One region of the Shewanella sp. Scap07 genome, then DNA from elsewhere that is predicted to be linked to it. Evidence: predicted binding sites of a transcription regulator. Region 1 holds the regulator's gene; the other holds the start of a gene.
The links. Region 1 encodes ArgR, which controls arginine synthesis, uptake and breakdown. Its sites were predicted from a motif close to ANTGAATANNTATTCANT; they were not measured.
Positions count from the first base shown of each region.

Region 1 (9,760 bases):
TGTACGGCGTTCGCCAGCAACAAGACTTAGCCTATTTGGCTGACATTGAAGCACTAAAGCAACAATATGGTGAGCAATTTAGTTTTGTCGCTTCAGTAACCCGCGAAAAAGTTGACGGTGCTTTGCCTGAAAGAATAAGTGATGCCATCACATCGGGGGCACTCGAGCAAGCGGTGGGGCATCAACTCACCAGCCGTGATGCGCAAGTGATGATGTGTGGTAATCCTCAGATGATAACCGATGTGACCGAAATACTAAAAGCACGTGGTCTGGAAAAGAATTTACGTCGTAAACCCGGCCAAATCACTGTCGAAAAATACTGGTAACGGAGTCACTATGCGACTGTATTATTCTGATGCTTCACCCTATGCTCGCTGTGTGCGTGTCGCCATTCGACATCTCGCTATTGAAGGTGTCAAAGAACAAGCCATTAACCCACTACTCAATGATGAAGCTTTTGTGTCCGCTAACCCACTGGCTAAAATTCCCTGCTTAATTTTGAATGATGGTGCCGCGCTGTTTGATAGTGAGGTGATACTCAGGTTCTTAGATAGCGAGTTTGGTGAGCATTCATTGTTTGGCTTGTCTCCAACTTGGCACCAACAAACGCAATTTTCATTGCTTAAAGGTTTGCTTGATAGTGCTGTTGGTCTACGTCAGGAACAAATGCGTGAAGAAGAGGGGGTACGCTCGCCATTCTGGACCGCGCGTTTTGAGCAAGCGCTATTACGAGGGTTACAGCATATTGAGCACCATGGCGAACAGCGTACTCAAGCACTAACGGCCCACAACATTATGCTGGCTTGTTTGTTGAGCTATATAGACTTTCGTCATGGTGATATTGCTTGGCAACATGTGGCACCGAGCGTTGCTATTTGGTATCGCAGCTTCTCGGGGCATCCGGAAATGCGCGATACGCAACCTTAATCGGTGTTACGTCTGCCTTTTTTGTGGATACGGCGATTTTGCTCGCCAAAAGCGCCATACAAATCTTGAGTCACGCCATAATCACTACGGCGATCGCTGTCAGGTTGTCGCCTGTCTTCAAAGTGCTGGTAGTGGCAATGACAATCTAACTTGTCACACTCCTTTAACGGTATCGCCGGAGCTTCAGCGGAAAGAAACCGCTGCTTTTTTATCTTCTGTGCTGCATCGCAGCATTGCTGTTCACTTTCTATCGCCACAGAGTGATATGGGTGTATTGATGCATGACTACTGGTAGCGGCAGATGGCAATCGCTCTAAAGCACTTCGTGATGGTATCGGCTCATCTTGATTACCATTTCGAGCCGTTTTTCGTGCGCGTCTTGTGCGCTGAGTCTGGCCATTAGGTAGCCACATGCGCACGATTAAAGCGATAGCGACAATGAGTAACCCTAAAATAGCGACTTTGAGCAACATAACTGACCTGTTTGGGTGAGCCCTACCTCTAACACTTATAATTTAAGTAAATGCTAAAGGATAGATTGACGTTAGCTGTTAATTTTAGTCGACTTATGTAGCTTTAGCTAAATTGCGTGGTTTAGCCGTTTTTTTTGTCAATAACCTTGCTCAAATGTTGAAGTTTTATTATCCTTTTTTGCGATTGATAATAATTATCATTATTCAGAGGCGACCACTTTGTCGCTGTACGGAGAGCAAGAATGAAGATCACTACTGGCCTAGCTGTATTAGGATTAGCATGCGCAGCATCAGTCGCCAATGCGGCAGACAACCTGACTGTTTACTCATATCGTCAAGCATTTCTTATTGACCCCATTTTGGCGGACTTTACCAAAGAAACGGGTATTAAAGTTGATGTGGTATTTTCCAAAAAAGGCATTGCTGAGCGTATGATGCGTGAAGGGCGTTTATCGCCAGCCGATGTGGTACTGACTTCAGACTTCTCTCGTTTAATGGAGTTAGCCGATAAGGACTTAGTTGCGCCAGTAGCCAGTGATGCGTTAAGCGCGAATATTCCGCAAGAGTATCGTTCTCCAGAAAATGACTGGTACGCGCTGACGATGCGAGTACGTAATGTCTACTCTTCTAAAGACCGCCTTGGGAAGCTAGATCTTGATTATGAAGACCTTGCTGATCCTAAGTATAAAGGAAAAATTTGTACGCGTTCAGGCAAGCACCCATACAATATCTCTCTTGTGGCCTCGATGATTGCGCATCACGGTGAAGCTGATGCTAAGGCGTGGTTACAAGGTCTAAAGAGTAATTTAGCGCGTAAACCACAAGGTAATGACCGTGCTCAAGTTAAAGCGGTGAAAGAAGGCTTATGTGATATTGCTATCGGTAATAGCTACTACTTAGGAAAAATGTTGCAAGACCCTAAGCAAGTACCTTGGGCTGAAGCGGTGTATATTAACTTCCCTAACCAAGATAACCGCGGTTCACATATCAACGTTTCTGGTATGGCGTTAGCTAAACATTCACCAAATAAAGATAATGCTATCAAATTGATGGAGTATTTGTCTGGTGATAAAGCGCAGCAAGCCTACGCTGAAGTTAACTTTGAGTATCCCATTAAAGCTGATGTTGCACCTTCAGAGTTAGTGGCCTCATGGGGCGAGTTCAAAGCGGATAAGCTGCCAGTATTTAAGCTGGCTGAATATCATGAAGCTGCAGTTAAGTTATTAGACGAAGTGAAATTCGACCTATAACGACTTGCTAGTAAGCTAGCAAACAATGTCTGTAATTGGGAAAATAGCCTTCATTTTGAAGGCTATTTTTGATTTTACCTAATGCCTATTCGACATTGTGAGTTATAATCGTTCTTATTTAAGCTTAGATTTAGGTTAGTACATCATACTCGCCGCCATCGCCCTTATTGGAACATTGGATGATTTTAGGTTTCTCCCGCAGTTGGTCTGTCTCTAGCTACCTGTTAGCTGGTTTAGTGGTTTTGCCGTTGGTGGCCATTATTGTTCAAGCGATGGTGCCCGATGAAGCGATTTTCTCGCACCTTTTCAACACCGTACTTCCCACTTATATTTCTAATACCGTACTGCTCATGCTTTGGGTATGTATTGGGGCGTTAATTGTTGCTGTTCCAGCGGCTTGGTTAGTCGCCCGTTGCCATTTTCGTGGTCGCTCAGTATTTCAGTGGGCATTGCTGCTGCCTTTAGCTATGCCCGCTTACGTGGTTGCCTATGTCTATACGGATTTACTCGATTATGCCGGTCCGGTTCAACGAGTTTTACGTGGTTTTTTTGGCTGGCAGTCACCGCAAGACTACTACTTCCCTGAAGTCCGCTCTTTAGGCGGCGCTTCAGTGATGCTGGCATTGGTGTTGTTTCCCTATATTTATTTGTTGGCACGAACCGCATTCATGGAACAGTCTTCCAGTTTGCAGCATGCATCGAGAGTGATGGGGTGTGGCCCTTGGCGCAGTTTTTGGCGTTTGAGTTTACCAATGGCTCGTCCGGCATTAGCGGTAGGGGCGTCATTAGTTGCAATGGAAACCGTGGCAGATTTTGCCACTGTAAGCTACTTTGCGGTGCCAACGTTGACTACAGCCGTTTATGATACTTGGCTCGGCTACGGTAGCTTAGCAGCTGCAGCTAAGTTGTCTGCCATTATGTTGTTAGTGGTATTTTCTATGATTGGTTTCGAGCGCTTTGCTCGACGTAAGCAAAAGCTGTTTCAAAAGCAGACTGAAATTAATCGCGCCGACCTATACGAACTGAAGGGCATAAAAGGGGCTTTGGCAACCGCCTATTGCGGACTGCTACTGACATTTTCCTTCTTGTTACCGTTTATCATTTTGTTGCAGTACGCCATAAACTATTTTGACCAGAGTTGGCACAGTCAGTTTCTACAGTACAGTTGGAATAGTTTTTATATCGCCGCGATTGTCAGCGTACTGACTGTGGCATTGGGGTTACTGCTGATGTTTGTTCGTCGCTGCAGCCCTAGAAAACAAGATTTGTTACCGTCACGCTTAGCTTCTACGGGCTACGCGTTGCCTGGCACGGTGCTCGCTATTGGTATCTTAGTTCCCTTGACCTATGCAGATTTTGCTATCAATGATATTTACGCTTACTTTGACCAGCGAGGCCCTGGGCTTATCTTAAGTGGTAGCGTGTTTGCCTTGATAGCGGCTTTTTGTATTCGCTTTAGTGCGATAGCTATCGGCAGTATTGAGAACAGCTATAAACGTGTGAGTCCATCTTTAGATATGGCGGCCATAACCATGGGGATGAAACCTAGAATGCTGATGTGGCGTGTTCATCTGCCATTGCTGCGAAAGGGGGTTTTTGCTGGGTTATTATTAGTGTTTATTGAGTGCATGAAAGAGCTTCCTGCAGCCTTGTTGTTGCGCCCGGTTGGCTTTGAAAATCTCGCCACTTATGTGTTCCAGTTTGTGTCTGACGAGCAACTTGAACATGGCGCATTAGCTGCTATCGTCATTGTATTGGTGGGTCTCATACCGCTTATCTATCTCAACCGTTCTTTGGAGCAACATTAAATTATGTCGACACTGACTATTAATAAGGTATCAAGCGATTATCAAAGCCAGAGAGTGCTGACAGAGTTATCTTTGCAAGTAGAAAAGGGTGAGATTGCTGCACTGTTAGGCCCCAGTGGATGCGGCAAAACCACCTTACTACGTGCGATAGCGGGCTTGCAGGCGGTTTCTGCCGGCGAGATACATATCAATGGTGAGTTGGTCTCATCGCCAAGCGAACATCGACCCAGCGAACAACGTGGCATCGGAATGATTTTTCAAGACTATGCACTGTTTCCGCACCTCACTGTGGCTGACAACGTGCTTTTTGGTGTCAAAGGATTAGATAATGCCGCACGCCAAGCTCGCCTCGATGAGATGCTCAGTTTAGTGAAGTTAGAAGGACTTGCTCAGCGCTACCCCCATGAACTATCTGGCGGTCAGCAGCAGCGTGTATCGATTGCACGCTCATTAGCCTATGAGCCTGAACTCTTATTGTTAGATGAGCCTTTCTCAAACATTGATGCCAAGGTGCGTAGTGAAATGATGTTAGAGATCCGTCAAATTCTAAAATCACGCGGCGTCAGTGCCATTTTTGTTACCCACAGTAAAGATGAAGCGTTTGTTTTTGCCGATAAGTTAGCTTTATTTAAAGATGGGGCGATCGTTCAGTATGGGACTGCTGAGGAGCTGTATTCAGATCCGTGCGATCGTTATGTGGCGGACTTTTTGGGTAGCGGTAATTACATACCAGCGTCGGTATCAGATGATTATCAAGTGAACACGCCATTAGGCTTGTTGACCAGCACCAAAGTGTTACGCCAACCGGTTAATTACGAAGGCATGGTATTACTGCGGCCGCAGCAGATTGAAATCGCAGCTGACGAGTGTGGTAAAGGTGTCATTGTTGAGCGTCGCTTTTTAGGCAATATTTGTCATTATCAAGTCCAGTTAGCTGAACAGTTTTATGAAGTTAAAAGCCAGTTGTTGCAATTGACACCTGGGCAGCGGGTACAGCTATCAGCACCGAGTCATCAATTGGTATTGTTTTAACAACAAAATCGACTCTAATCTTGCGCTTTGGACGGTCAGCATTGTATTGGACTGGTTGCAATGATTAAAAAAAGGTAATCTTAATGATTAGTTGATGTTTCAGTTGCTAGTTTTGTGCTTAGGTTAATACTATTAATCGCTAAAGTTTCGCATAATATGGCCGAAAATGAGACAGACATAAGGTGAGAATTGATGGACAACCAGGCTATGCCACGAGAACAAATAGGTATTTGTGCAGAAGGGAACCTACACAGCGTTTATTTGATGTTTAATGCCGAGGACAATGTTGAATCTCAACTTCGTCCTTGTGTCGCTAATGTAGCCCAGTATATCCATGAATTGGCAGATCAGTATGCCGATAGTGCTTTCAATGGTTTTGTGGCCATAGGGGCAAATTATTGGGATAGTCTTTACCCGCAACAGCGTCCGCTAGAGCTTAAACCTTTCCCAGCAATGCATGTTGATAACCGTGATGCACCTGCACTTGAATATGACCTGTTTGTGCACGTTCGTTGCGATCGCTTTGACATCTTGCACTTAGTGGCAAATGAAGTGTGTCAGATGTTCGAAGGCCTGGTCGAGTTAGTCGATGAAGAGCGTGGTTTCCGCTTTTTGGAAAACCGCGATCTTACTGGCTTTGTTGATGGCACAGAAAACCCTAAGGGGCATGGGCGTCAAACGACCGCGTTAGTCGGAGATAACGATCCAACATTTAAAGGTGGCAGCTACATCCATGTGCAGAAGTTTGCCCACAACCTGAGTAAATGGAATCGCCTTCCGGTTAAAAAGCAAGAAGATATCATCGGTCGCACTAAGCAAGACAATATTGAATACGCCAGTGCTGATAAGCCATTAACCAGCCATATTAAGCGGGTTAACCTGAAGGACGAGCAAGGTAATTCATTGGAGATTTTGCGCCAGAGCATGCCTTATGGCTCTGTTAAAGAGCAAGGTTTGATGTTTATTTCTATGTGCCACAATGCCAGCAACTTTGAAAAAATGCTGCATAGCATGGTACACGGGGATGGTGAAGGAAACCATGATCATTTAATGCACTTTACTCAAGCGTTGACTGGTTCTTCCTTTTTCTGCCCATCACTCGACTTTTTAGAAAGCGCTAGCCAATAAACACAAAAAACGCACCTTAAGGTGCGTTTTTTTATGCCTCATCACTGTCCCAATAGTTAGTGGGACGCTTGGCATAAATTTCGTCGATGCTGCGGACTTGCACTTTATTATTGTCGGGATAAACCACCACATCATGCTGATCGCGATTGCCTATTACTAAGAAGATAAACTCGCTGTCATAGTCATTTCTTAGTGTATGGGCGATAGCGCTGTTTGCTTTAAAGCAAATGTAGTCGCCTTTCTTAAACAGTTGCGGTTCACCGTCGATAAGCAGTGTAGCCTGCCCCTCAATAGCGTAAATATGTTCCTCTTCTTTGGTATGGTAGTGAGCCACTGAGGAAGTTTTACCTGGCGCAAGCTTCTCCATTGTGACCCCAATTTTTTCGCAACCAGCGGCGTCGCCGATATGCTTTTGTGCGCTGGCATATTGATCGGTGTGCTGCCAAGACTCCCAACAGACGTCATTGATATTAATTATTTTACTTGTCATCGATACATCCTTAGCCCAAAAACGGCTTTGACTTTGGCTATTTAGCGTCTCACGAATGTTTACATGATTCAATATATTGTATGCGTCATTTTGCCGGGATAAAAAAAAGAAGCGTATTTACGCTTCTTTCTAATGGGGTTAACTGTGCTAACTCGGTTGTTGTTTAGTCAGCGTAGTTGAATAATGATTTAACCGTTTCTAGCGTTTTGTCGATTTGCTGGATATTTGATGGACAGATAAAGATGGTGTCATCACCGGCAATCGTGCCTAAAATTCCTTCTGGTTTACCGATTGAATCGAGCAGTCGAGCGATTAATTGTGCAGCGCCTGGGCTCGTACGTACCACGATCATGCTTTGATTGTGGTCAACATCTAATACCAAGTTTTTTAATGGGCTACCAGCAGTAGGCACACCTAATTCAGCAGGCAAGCAATACACCATCTCTTGCTTGGCATTACGCGTCCTGACTGCGCCGAACTTGCTTAACATGCGCGACACTTTAGATTGGTTAATATTATTATAACCTTCATTTTGTAGCGCATTGACAATCTCACTTTGGGAGCCAAATCGCTCCTCTTTGAGAATCGCCTTAAACGTTTTAACTAATTCATCCTGATTTTTACTTGCTTGCATAGTATTTTTATTCTTTATTCAAAAATCTCGCTCATTTTGAATATCTTTGACTTTTTTGTCAACAATTACTCGAATTGGTTGAATAAAAATTCAATATGATGACTTTTGTAGAGTTAGAGAATTGGCTGTGTGTGACAATTTGTATCATTTTCTGGAGTAAAAATACTAATGTGGGCTGCTTGTGGCAATAACATATGGCGAAAATGTCAGTTGCACGACTAAGGGATAATTGAATTTTGTTTGTGATTCCAGTAATGTTGCGCCATCAACAAATACGATCTACATCACAAATATCCAAGAAATAACGGAGATAACTATGAAAGTTGCTGTACTTGGTGCCGCTGGTGGTATTGGCCAGGCTTTAGCCCTACTTCTGAAAACTCAGCTGCCTGCCGGTTCAAAACTGTCCCTATATGATATCGCACCTGTTACCCCTGGTGTCGCCGTTGACCTTAGCCACATCCCAACTGATGTTGAAGTTAAAGGTTTTGCTGGTGAAGACCCAACACCTGCGTTAGAAGGCGCTGATGTTGTTCTTATCTCTGCTGGTGTAGCACGTAAGCCAGGTATGGACCGCTCAGATCTATTCAATATCAATGCAGGTATTGTTAGAAACCTAGTTGAAAAATGTGCTGCTGCTTGTCCAAAAGCATTGATTGGTATTATTACTAACCCTGTTAACACCACGGTAGCGATTGCAGCTGAAGTATTGAAAGCGGCAGGTGTTTATGACAAAAATCGTTTGTTCGGTGTGACTACACTGGATGTTATCCGTTCTGAAACTTTCGTTGCAGAAGCCAAAGGCCTGAATGTTGCTGACGTGAATGTCAATGTGATTGGCGGCCACAGCGGTGTGACTATCTTACCTCTACTTTCTCAAATTGAAGGTGTGAGCTTTAGTGATGAAGAAGTCGCTGCATTAACGACACGCATTCAGAATGCGGGTACCGAAGTGGTTGAAGCTAAAGCCGGTGGCGGTAGTGCTACACTGTCAATGGGCCAAGCAGCATGCCGCTTTGGTTTGTCGCTAGTGCGTGGTCTTCAAGGTGAAGCCAACGTGGTTGAGTGTGCCTATGTCGATGGTGGCAGTGAGCACGCAGAGTTTTTTGCGCAACCAGTATTGCTTGGCAAAAATGGTGTTGAGCAGGTACTAGCTTACGGTGAAACGAGTGCGTTTGAAGCTAATGCTCGTGATGCAATGCTAGATACCCTAAAAGCTGACATTACCTTAGGTATCGATTTCGTTAAGTAAATCGTTAGCAAAACAAAAAAAGGAGCCTAATGGCTCCTTTTTTGTTTGCTTGGTATTAAGCTTGCGACTTTTAGTGGCTGCGCGCTGCTGCGATTTCAGCTAAAGAGATCAGCGCTTGCTTGTACTCACTGTCTGGTAGGGGAGAAAGTGCCGCTATGGCTTTGTCAGATTCTTCTAGCGCACGTTTCTCGGTATATGCCAGCGCCCCGCAACTATGCAAAGCTGCCATAATGGTTTCGATATGCTCAGTACCGTCACCTTTCTCAATCGCTTCGCGGATCATTGCGCTTTGCGATTCGGTGCCATTTGCGATGGCATAAATCAGCGGCAGTGTTGGCTTTCCTTCGGCAAGGTCATCACCGATGTTTTTGCCAAGCTCTTCAGTATCTGCGGTGTAATCGAGTAAGTCATCGGTGAGCTGGAAGGCGGTGCCGAGGTATTTGCCATAGTCAGCAAGTGCGGTTTGAATCTCTATTGGACTGTCAGCAAGCACCCCTGCTAGGCGTGTTGCAGCTTCAAATAGCTTGGCGGTCTTGCAGTAAATGACACGCATGTAACTTTCTTCGGTGGTATCGGGGTCATTACAGTTCATCAACTGTAGTACCTCACCCTCTGCCAAGATGTTAGTTGCATCTGCTAGAACTTCTAGTACTTGCATGCTGCCTAACTCTGTCATCATCTGGAACGAGCGAGTATAAAGAAAGTCCCCAACCAACACGCTCGCACTATTGCCAAATAGGGCATTGGCGGTTTCACGTCCTCGGCG
Region 1 covers NZ_CP041329.1:997,136-1,006,895, forward strand. Annotated here, with positions in the region: gene FLM48_RS04310 (ferredoxin--NADP reductase) at 1-326, shown strand, start outside; gene FLM48_RS04315 (glutathione S-transferase) at 337-927, shown strand; gene FLM48_RS04320 (hypothetical protein) at 924-1,400, opposite strand; gene FLM48_RS04325 (Fe(3+) ABC transporter substrate-binding protein) at 1,643-2,650, shown strand; gene FLM48_RS04330 (iron ABC transporter permease) at 2,830-4,458, shown strand; gene FLM48_RS04335 (ABC transporter ATP-binding protein) at 4,462-5,490, shown strand; gene FLM48_RS04340 (Dyp-type peroxidase) at 5,683-6,618, shown strand; gene FLM48_RS04345 (cupin domain-containing protein) at 6,650-7,108, opposite strand; gene argR (transcriptional regulator ArgR) at 7,272-7,742, opposite strand; gene mdh (malate dehydrogenase) at 8,059-8,994, shown strand; gene ispB (octaprenyl diphosphate synthase) at 9,065-9,760, opposite strand, start outside.

Region 2 (9,760 bases), 690 kb from region 1:
TCTTCTTTGCACCATACAATTGAATCCCGAGCAACCTCAGGCTGATGACCTTCTAACCGCGCATTCAGGTAATCGATAGTGTTGCGAAGCTTCTGCCTTAACTCTCGCAAAATAATGCGATAAGGCTCATGGCTAGGTCCGGTTTGGGCTAATAGCTCATCGCTTGCTTCTTCCATTGATAACTCATTAACTAAGTTAACGATATCTTTAAGATACAGACGCGCAGCAGTGTGTCTATTTCTCAGCAGGACTTCTTCGGTCACTTTTGCGGTAACAAAAGGGTTACCGTCGCGGTCACCGCCCATCCAGCTAGAAAATCGTACCGGTGCAATATCGGTTGGAATTTGCTTGCCAGTACGCTCTTCTACCTGCTCGTTGAGCTGACGTAGAAAGTCTGGAATGGCTTGCCACAACGACACTTCAATGGTGCTGAGTCCCCAACGAGCTTCATCAACCGGAGTGGGTCGTTCATTACGAATTTCATTGGTATGCCATATTTGTGCTATCAGCTGGCGCAAACGTAAATGCTGCTGTTTCTTTTCGCGCTCACTCAGTTGGCCGTTCTCGAGGGTGGCTAAGCAATCAACAATGGCTGAGTACTTTTGAATGAGTGTGCGGCGTGAAATTTCTGTGGGGTGCGCGGTTAACACCAAGTCGATATCTAAACTTTCTAAGCAAGAAAGTACCTGTTGCTGGTCGACCTTGCCACTTAGCATACGCCCAAGTAGTTGCTCCACGGGGTCGGGCACGCATACTAGCTCATCACAATTGCGGCTGATGGTATGAAATTGCTCAGCGATATTGGCGAGATTCAAGAATTGGTTGAAGGCTTTTGCAAAAGGTACGAGCTCATCATCGGGTAAGGCCGTGAGCAGTGTTAGCATCTCTTCTCTTGCTGCACTGTCACCTTGGCGTGAGCTTTTGGCAAGGTGGCGAATTTGTTCAATTTTATCTAAGAATGCATCATCTAGGTCATTGCGAATCGTATCACCTAAAATTTGCCCTAAAGTACTGACATTAGACTTTAGTGATGCGTACATATCAGCCATACATGCTCCATAAAACAAGGTTAATCAATCACAATACCCAGCGTACCTCGAATGGGTCAATATAAGCCAGCGCAAAATACTGATCGTCTTTGCGCCAAATCATTTGTATTGCACTATCTGCTAAAAATTACCGCTTCTTGTTAGATTTATTTAATGCACGCTTGGTAAATTAGCTGTTTAAGCAATGCGACAGTTTTATCTAGATATAAGGTATCGATAAATTCATCCGGTTGATGTGCCTGGGCGATGCTACCGGGGCCTAACACCAGTGTTTGACAGCCTAGCTGATTAATATACGGTGCTTCCGTAGCATAGTTGACAACTTCTGGTTGTTGCTCGCTCAGCTTAGCGACCAACTGGCTCCAGCTATTATCTTTGCTGCCCGCAAAAGGTTCCGATGGCGGGTACAACTGGGCGACATTTATCGCACCAGGGTATTGGCTGTTTACCGGTGCCAAATATTGAATGATGAGTTGCTCTAGCTCTTCAATCGCTAAACCAGGTAGTGGCCGTATATCTAAGTGTAAGTCACAACATCCGCATATGCGATTAGCGGCATCACCACCGTGAACATGGCCTAAGTTCATGGTTGGGTACGGCACACTAAAGGCATTTTCCAAATAATTATCGGCGAGGTGCTGTTTGAGTTTAAGCAGTTGGCCAATAACCTGGTGCATAATTTCAATCGCATTTAGGCCATTTGCTGGATCCGAGGAATGGCCACTGCGACCTGTAACGCGAATGCCCTGTGCTAAATGGCCTTTATGCATATATACCGGCTTAAGACCGGTGGGTTCACCAATAATGGCATAGTCCGGCGCAATAGATTTAGCTTTAGCGAATGCTTTGGCACCATTCATTGTGGTTTCTTCATCCGCACTGGCCAATATGTACAGTGGCCGTTTAAATTGATCCAATGGCAAAGTTTTGAGCGCCTCGACAACAAGCGCAAAAAAGCCCTTCATATCGCAGGTGCCTAAGCCATACCATTTGTTGTTTTGCTCTGTCAGTGCAAATGGGTCATGTTGCCAGCGACCTTCATCATAAGGCACGGTATCAGTATGTCCTGCCAATAGTAGTCCACCCGTTCCACTACCGAGTGTTGCCACAAAGTTATGTTTTTCGCGTGTATCTGGAACAACATCTGACTGACACTGAAAACCTAAGTCGCTAAACCAATTATGCAAAAGTTGCACGACTCCATGATTGCTCATATCCAACTGACTTTCTAAGGCGCTAATTGATGGTGTAGCAATGAGTTCTGCAAAGCTGGTTTTTAAATCAGGTAAATTTTTCATGATGCACCTAAAAATATATATTCAAATATATTGCATAATTAGTTTTGTGTGGTAGTCTAGCAAACAGCTAAAGCAAGTACCATTAAATAAAGCACCAAATTGAGATAGAAAATGAATAATTCACATCAAAATATTAACAATAAGGCGATATGTAACGGCTTCCTGCGACGATAAACTTGTCAACTATTGGTATTTTACCAGGGCTTAAGTTGTGCCCCCTCTTTTTTACCCCGTTCAATTCAAACGAAGATTATTTAGATGATGAAAAGCATAGCAATTATTGGCGCTAGTGGTTACACAGGAGCGCAAATTACTTCTCTTATTCAAGCCGACCAACAGCTAACCATTCAAGGCTTGTATGTTTCTGAAAATAGTGTTGATAAAGGCAAGCCTCTTGCTGAACTTTATCCTGCATATAGCCACATCTCTGCTTGTTTATCACCGTTAACTGACGAGGCTAAGGCACTTATTGTTGATGAGGCCGATGCGGTTGTTTTAGCAACCGACCACGCAGTGAGTTTACATTTGGCAGCCTGGTTTTATGAGCAGGGGTTAGCGGTATTTGATTTAAGTGGCGCCTACCGGTTTGCCGACAGTGACCAATACCCTAAATGGTATGGTTTTGAACATACTCACCCAAAAACACTTGCACAAGCAGTATATGGGCTTGCTGAGTGGAATGCAGATCAGATTGCAGATAGCAAAATGGTTGCGGTACCAGGTTGCTACCCTACAGCATCATTAACCGGATTAAAGCCAATTGCACACCTACTGACAGAGACTCTGCCGGTGATTAATGCCGTTAGTGGTGTGACGGGAGCGGGACGTAAAGCACAGTTACACACAAGCTTTTGTGAAGTGAGCTTAACGCCATATGGTGTGCTAGGTCACAGGCATCAACCTGAAATAGCGACACATTTAGGTCAAGAGGTTATCTTTACTCCGCACCTAGGTAATTTTAAGCGCGGCATATTGGCTACCATTACTGTGCAATTAAAGCCAGGCACAACAACAACTGACATTATTGATGCCTATAGTGTTTATGACGATAAGCCTCTTGTGACGGTGAAACAAAATCAATTCCCTAAAGTTGATGATGTGGTCAATACTGCTTTTTGCCATTTAGGCTGGAAGTTTGATGAAAGCAATCAATACTTGGTCATTGGTAGCGCCATAGATAATTTGATGAAAGGTGCAGCAAGCCAAGCGCACCAATGCATAAAGATTCATTTTAAATACGCGTAACAACTAGCACCGTGAGTGAGATATCAGCAATGAAGCAAGTTTTAGTATTAAAGGTCGGTGGAGCGTTATTACAGTCTGAAGCCGGCATGGCTCAGTTGATGACAACAGCCGGCAAAATTATCGCGGCTGGCACGCAACTTATTTTAGTTCACGGCGGCGGGTGTTTGGTCGATGAGCAATTGGCTGCTAACGGTATGAGTAGCGAAAAGCTTGATGGTCTTAGAGTAAGTCCTGCTGAGCACATGCCTATTGTTGTAGGCGCGTTGGCGGGAACAGCAAATAAGATGCTACAAGCGGCAGCGGCTAAAGCTGGCGTAACGAGTGTCGGACTCAGCCTTGCAGATGCCAATATGGTGAAAGCGACAATCAAAGATCCACGTCTTGGTTATGTGGGTGAGGTCAGTGCAAACGATCCGAGTCTATTGACTTACTTACTACAGCAATCTTGGATGCCAATTATTAGCTCAATTGCGATTGATGCTAATGGTGCCCAATTAAATGTTAACGCCGATCAAGCCGCTAGCGTGCTGGCTAAGCTTGTGGGTGGTCAATTAGTGCTACTTTCAGATGTGCCTGGCGTACTAAATGCAGAAGGTGAGCTTGTTAATCAGTTAACTTTGCAGCAAGCCGAACAGCTTACCCAAGAAGGCGTGATTGCCAAAGGGATGAAAGTAAAGGTTCAAGCGGCGTTCGATGTGGCGCAAGCAACAGGCCAGACTGTGCAAGTAGCCTCTTGGAAAGACAGTGAACAGTTAATGTTACTAGCACAAGGTGAATGTGTTGGTACTCAAATTTTACCTTAGTGATTAACAGAGCAGAAAACGGTTAACTCTGTTAACCATGGGAGCGATAGAAGATGAACCATTTACTTTCGATAAAAGATTTAAGCCAAGCCCAATTAGTTGACCTATTGAGCTTAGCCAAAGAAATTAAAGCCAACCCTAAGCAATACCAAAATGCACTAGCAGGTAAAAGTGTGGTGATGCTATTTGAAAAGCCATCACTACGTACTCGGGTAAGCTTCGACATTGGTATTAATAAGCTTGGCGGTCATTGTTTATACCTAGACCAGCAAAATGGCGCATTGGGTAAACGTGAGCCAGTTTCTGATTTTGCCGCTAATATTTCATGTTGGGCTGACGCGATTGTGGCGCGTACATTTGCTCACTCGACCATCGAAGGTTTAGCAGAGTATGGCAGTGTGCCCGTGATCAACGCACTGTCTGATATGTATCACCCATGCCAGGGGTTAGCTGACTTTCTCACGTTGTCTGAACAGTTCGATGATTTATCTAAAGTGAATCTAGCCTATGTGGGCGACGGCAATAATGTGACGCACAGCTTGATGTACGGCGCTGCTATTTTAGGTGTCAACCTGACGGTAATTTGTCCTCAAGGGCATTTCCCTGATGGCCAAGTTGTTGTTGAGGCACAAGCGTTGGCTGCGAAACATGGCGGTAAGTTGGTGCTGAGTTCAGACATTAATGATATTGCTAATCATGATGCCATTTATACCGACACTTGGATTTCGATGGGTGACAATGCCGATTTAGCCGACATTAAAGCCAAGTTTGGTCCGTATCAGGTTAACAGCGAATTGATGCAGCAAGCTGGCGCAAACTTCTTTATGCATTGCCTACCGGCGTATCGCGGTGTGGAAGTGACAGCTGACGTGGTTGACGGCGAAGGTTCGTTGATTCTGCATCAAGCTGAGAATCGTATGCATGCACAAAATGCCGTTTTAGTTACTTTGTTGGCTGATTAGTCATACAGTATTTTAAGTTATCGAGCTGTGTTGCTCTTAGTAAAGATTTTTAGGAAATAGTTATGTCGAATCAAACCAATACATCAGTTAAAAAAGTAGTACTAGCATACTCAGGTGGCCTCGATACCTCTGCAATCATCCCATGGTTGAAAGAAACCTATAATGATTGCGAAATTGTCGCTTTCTGTGCTGATGTTGGTCAAGGTGATGAAGAGCTTGAAGGCCTACATGAAAAAGCCATCGCTTCAGGTGCTTCAGAGTGTTATATCGTCGACCTAAAAGAAGAGTTGGTGGCCGATTACATTTACCCAACTATCGCGACGGGTGCGATTTATGAAGGTACTTATTTACTCGGTACCTCAATGGCAAGACCGATTATCGCCAAAGCTCAGGTTGAAGTTGCCCGTAAAGTGGGTGCAGATGCCGTATGTCATGGTTGTACCGGTAAAGGTAATGACCAAGTACGTTTTGAAGGTTGTTTTGCTGCATTGGCGCCAGATTTGAAAGTGATTGCACCTTGGCGTGAATGGGAAATGGTAAGCCGTGAAGACCTGCTGGACTATCTTGCTGAGCGTAATATCGAGACCACAGCGTCTGCAACTAAAATTTACAGCCGTGATGCCAACGCGTGGCATATTTCCCACGAAGGTGGCGAGCTAGAAGATCCATGGAACGAGCCAACAAAAGGCGTGTGGACTATGACAGTTGCGCCAGAAGATGCACCGGATGCTCCTGAATACGTGACTTTAGCGGTTGAGAAGGGTCAAATCACTCAGGTTAATGGTGAGCAATTAAGCCCATACGCTGCTTTGATGCAACTTAATGCGATTGCTGGTGCGCATGGTGTGGGCCGGATTGATATTACCGAAAACCGTTTAGTGGGTATGAAATCACGTGGTTGTTATGAAACGCCAGGTGGCACGGTGATGTTTGCTGCATTGCGTGCGATTGAAGAATTAGTGCTGGATAAGAGCAGTCGTGAATGGCGTGAGCAAATTGGTGCGCAAATGGCTCATCTTGTGTATGACGGTCGTTGGTTTACGCCGCTATGTGAATCGCTACTAGGTGCCTCAAAGCCTTTGGCTGACTTAGTGAATGGTGAAGTGGTCATTAAGCTTTACAAGGGCCAAGCTCATGCGGTTAAGAAGCGCTCACCAAACAGCCTGTATTCGGAAGAGTTCGCTACATTTGGCGAAGATGATGTATACAACCAGAAAGATGCTGAAGGTTTTATCCGTTTGTATTCTTTAGCTAGCCGTATTAGAGCGCTAAGCAATCAATAGTCTCAACTCATAAGTGAGTTAATGAAGGGGCGAGTATCGCCCCTCTATTTTATCAAATTCAGGAGCACATTATGGCCTTATGGGGTGGTAGATTTTCACAAGAGAGCAGCGCATTGTTTAAGCTTTTCAATGACTCTCTTCCAGTTGACTATCGGTTAATTGAGCAAGATATTGTTGGCTCTATTGCGTGGGCGGACGCGATAACGCAAGTCGGAGTATTAACTCAGCCAGAGTGCACTGAATTACAGGCTGCACTCAAGGAGCTATTGACCGAAGTTGCCGATAAACCAGAGCTCATCATCGCCTCTGGTGCCGAAGATATTCATAGTTTTGTTGAGCAATCTCTGATCGCTAAAGTGGGCGATTTAGGCAAAAAACTCCATACTGGTCGCTCTCGTAATGACCAAGTTGCGACAGATTTAAAACTGTGGTGTAAAAAAGAAGGCGCTCAACTACTCGCGTTACTGCAAAAACTCAAAGCAGCACTGCTAGATTTAACCGCCAGAGAACTTGATGCGGTTATGCCGGGCTACACCCATCTGCAGCGCGCGCAACCTGTTGCTTTTGGGCATTGGTGTTTAGCCTATGTAGAGATGTTTGAGCGAGATATTAGTCGTTTAGAAGATGCGCTTAAGCGTGCTGATACTTGTCCGTTGGGAACAGGGGCTTTAGCGGGTACTGCTTATCCGATGGATAGAGATCAGTTAGCTCAGTCATTGGGCTTTGCGGGCCCGACGTTAAATAGCTTAGATACTGTATCAGACAGAGATCATGTGATTGAACTGTGCAGCGATGCCTCAATCAGCATGATGCACTTAAGCAGAATGGCAGAAGATCTTATTTTCTTTAATAGTGGTGAAGCCGGATTTATTGAACTTGATGATCAAGTGACTTCAGGCTCGTCGCTAATGCCACAGAAAAAGAACCCTGATGCGCTAGAGCTGATACGTGGTAAAACGGGCCGTGTGTACGGTAGCCTAGTGGGTATCTTAACCACGATGAAGGCGTTGCCTTTGGCTTACAATAAGGACATGCAAGAGGATAAAGAAGGCTTATTCGACGTGATGGATAGCTGGTCTATCTGTCTAGAAATGGCCGCCTTAGTGTTATCTGGTCTGAAGGTTAATCGTGACAATACGCTTAGTGCTGCGCAGCAAGGTTATGCCAATTCAACTGAGTTAGCAGACTATTTGGTGGCTAAGGGCATGCCATTTAGAGAAGCGCATCATGTCGTCGGCGAAGTGGTTGTTGCAGCAATAGCACAGAAAAAGCCGTTAGAAGAATTTGCACTCGCTGACCTACAAGCTTTCGCCGATATTATTGGTGAAGATGTCTATGCGTGTTTGACCATTGAGTCCTGTCTAGCAAAACGGGAAGCGTTAGGCGGCACCGCAATAGTACAAGTACAAGCCGCTTTAGATGCTAAATTGAGTTGAAAATAATTCAATAAACAAAAAAACCTGCACTAGCAGGTTTTTTTATTTGATAGATAACAATTTTTTGGCGCAGAATAAAACCGGGTTAAAGCGAAAAACTGCAGTGATTTTGTCCTGTAATAACTGCAGTTATCAATATTATTGAAATAAGTCCTCTGTGGGGTCTTCAATAAATATATCGCTCTGATCTTGCTCTTCTTGGACATACTCAGTCGGTTCACTGCCCGCGATAAAGTACTCAAAAGAGCTGGTGTGGTCAGTTTTTCGAGTGAGCTTACCTGTGGCTAAATCAATCCTTGCAGAAACAATGCCTTCAGGCGGTAGCATCGGCTCTTGTGGTGTGCCATCAAGTGCTTCTTTCATAAACTCATTCCAACCCGGTCCCGCGGTTTTTGCGCCGGCTTCAGCCCCTGAGATTTGATCTTTAGCGCCATTAGCATTCCATGCGGTGCGACCAAGTTCTTTGCTATGGTCATCGAAACCAACCCAAACTGTGGTGGCCAGTTTAGGGTTGAATCCACTAAACCAAGTATCGCGGGATTCATTGGTGGTACCGGTTTTACCAGCAATGTCTCGGCGATTAACAACCCGTGCGGCTCGCCATGCCGTGCCGTTCCATCCGGTGCCTTTGCTCCAGTTGCCTCCACCCCAAATCACACTCTTAAGTGCTTCGGTGATTAGGAATGCATGTTGGCTTGAGACAATTTGCTCTGCAAAGCGTGACTCATCGTCACCGCAGGTCATTGTTGCTTGTGCAATTGTTGCTGGTGGGCTGCTGAGCTCTTGTGCCATAGCAGCAAATGGATCGTCTGCTGCCATCTGTGCCACATCACTCGCCGCTTCAGGAGTACAGGCTAAAGTTGGGTTTGCTTGTTCAATGACATTGCCGTAGCTGTCTTCAATACGTTCAATGAAGTAAGGTTCGACCTTGTAACCGCCATTGGCAAAAACACTGAAGGCCGTCACGACTTGTAGCGGAGTGACCGATGATGACCCTAGAGCAATGGATTCGTTGCGGGGGATATCGTCGCGGTCAAAGCCAAAGCGCACTAAAGTATCGATAGCGGTGTTCAAGCTGGTATAGCGCATCGCCCTTACTGCCATCACGTTTACCGATTGTGCTAAGCCGACGCGAAGACGAGTTGGCCCAGTATATCGATCTGGAGAGTTCTTTGGACGCCAGGCAATACCTTGGCGAGTATCCGCATTATTGATTGGCGCATTGTTGATGAGCGTGGCTAGGGTGTAGCCCTTTTCAAGCGCGGCAGTATAAATGAACGGCTTGATATTAGAGCCCAGCTGGCGTTTAGCTTGGGTCACACGGTTATACTGGCTGGTATGGAAGCTAAAACCGCCGACTAGGTTTTTAATTGCACCGTTATGGGGATCAAGTGAAACAATAGCGCTAGAGACTTCTGGTATTTGGGATAGCTGCCAAAACTCTCCATTGTTACGGATCCACACTTGTTGGCCTACTTCAAGGACATCGCTAGCCAGTTTAGGGGCTTTGCCTTGGCGCTTATTACTAATAAACGTCCGTGCCCACTTTAGGCCTTGCCAATCGATATCGATTGTTTCGCCCTTGGCATTAAGAACTTGGGCTTGTTGGTCTTCAACAGCAATCACTGCCGCGGGCGCCAACCCTTGAAAGCCGCGTGTTTTACTCAGTAGCGCTTTAATGTCA
Region 2 covers NZ_CP041329.1:306,916-316,675, forward strand. Annotated here, with positions in the region: gene ppc (phosphoenolpyruvate carboxylase) at 1-1,049, opposite strand, end outside; gene argE (acetylornithine deacetylase) at 1,196-2,347, opposite strand; gene argC (N-acetyl-gamma-glutamyl-phosphate reductase) at 2,609-3,592, shown strand; gene argB (acetylglutamate kinase) at 3,613-4,395, shown strand; gene FLM48_RS01615 (ornithine carbamoyltransferase) at 4,449-5,357, shown strand; gene FLM48_RS01620 (argininosuccinate synthase) at 5,420-6,640, shown strand; gene argH (argininosuccinate lyase) at 6,712-8,076, shown strand; gene FLM48_RS01630 (penicillin-binding protein 1A) at 8,215-9,760, opposite strand, start outside.
Region 2: argC (N-acetyl-gamma-glutamyl-phosphate reductase) is a predicted target of ArgR. The motif match lies at 2,356-2,373, and genes of this name have one in related genera.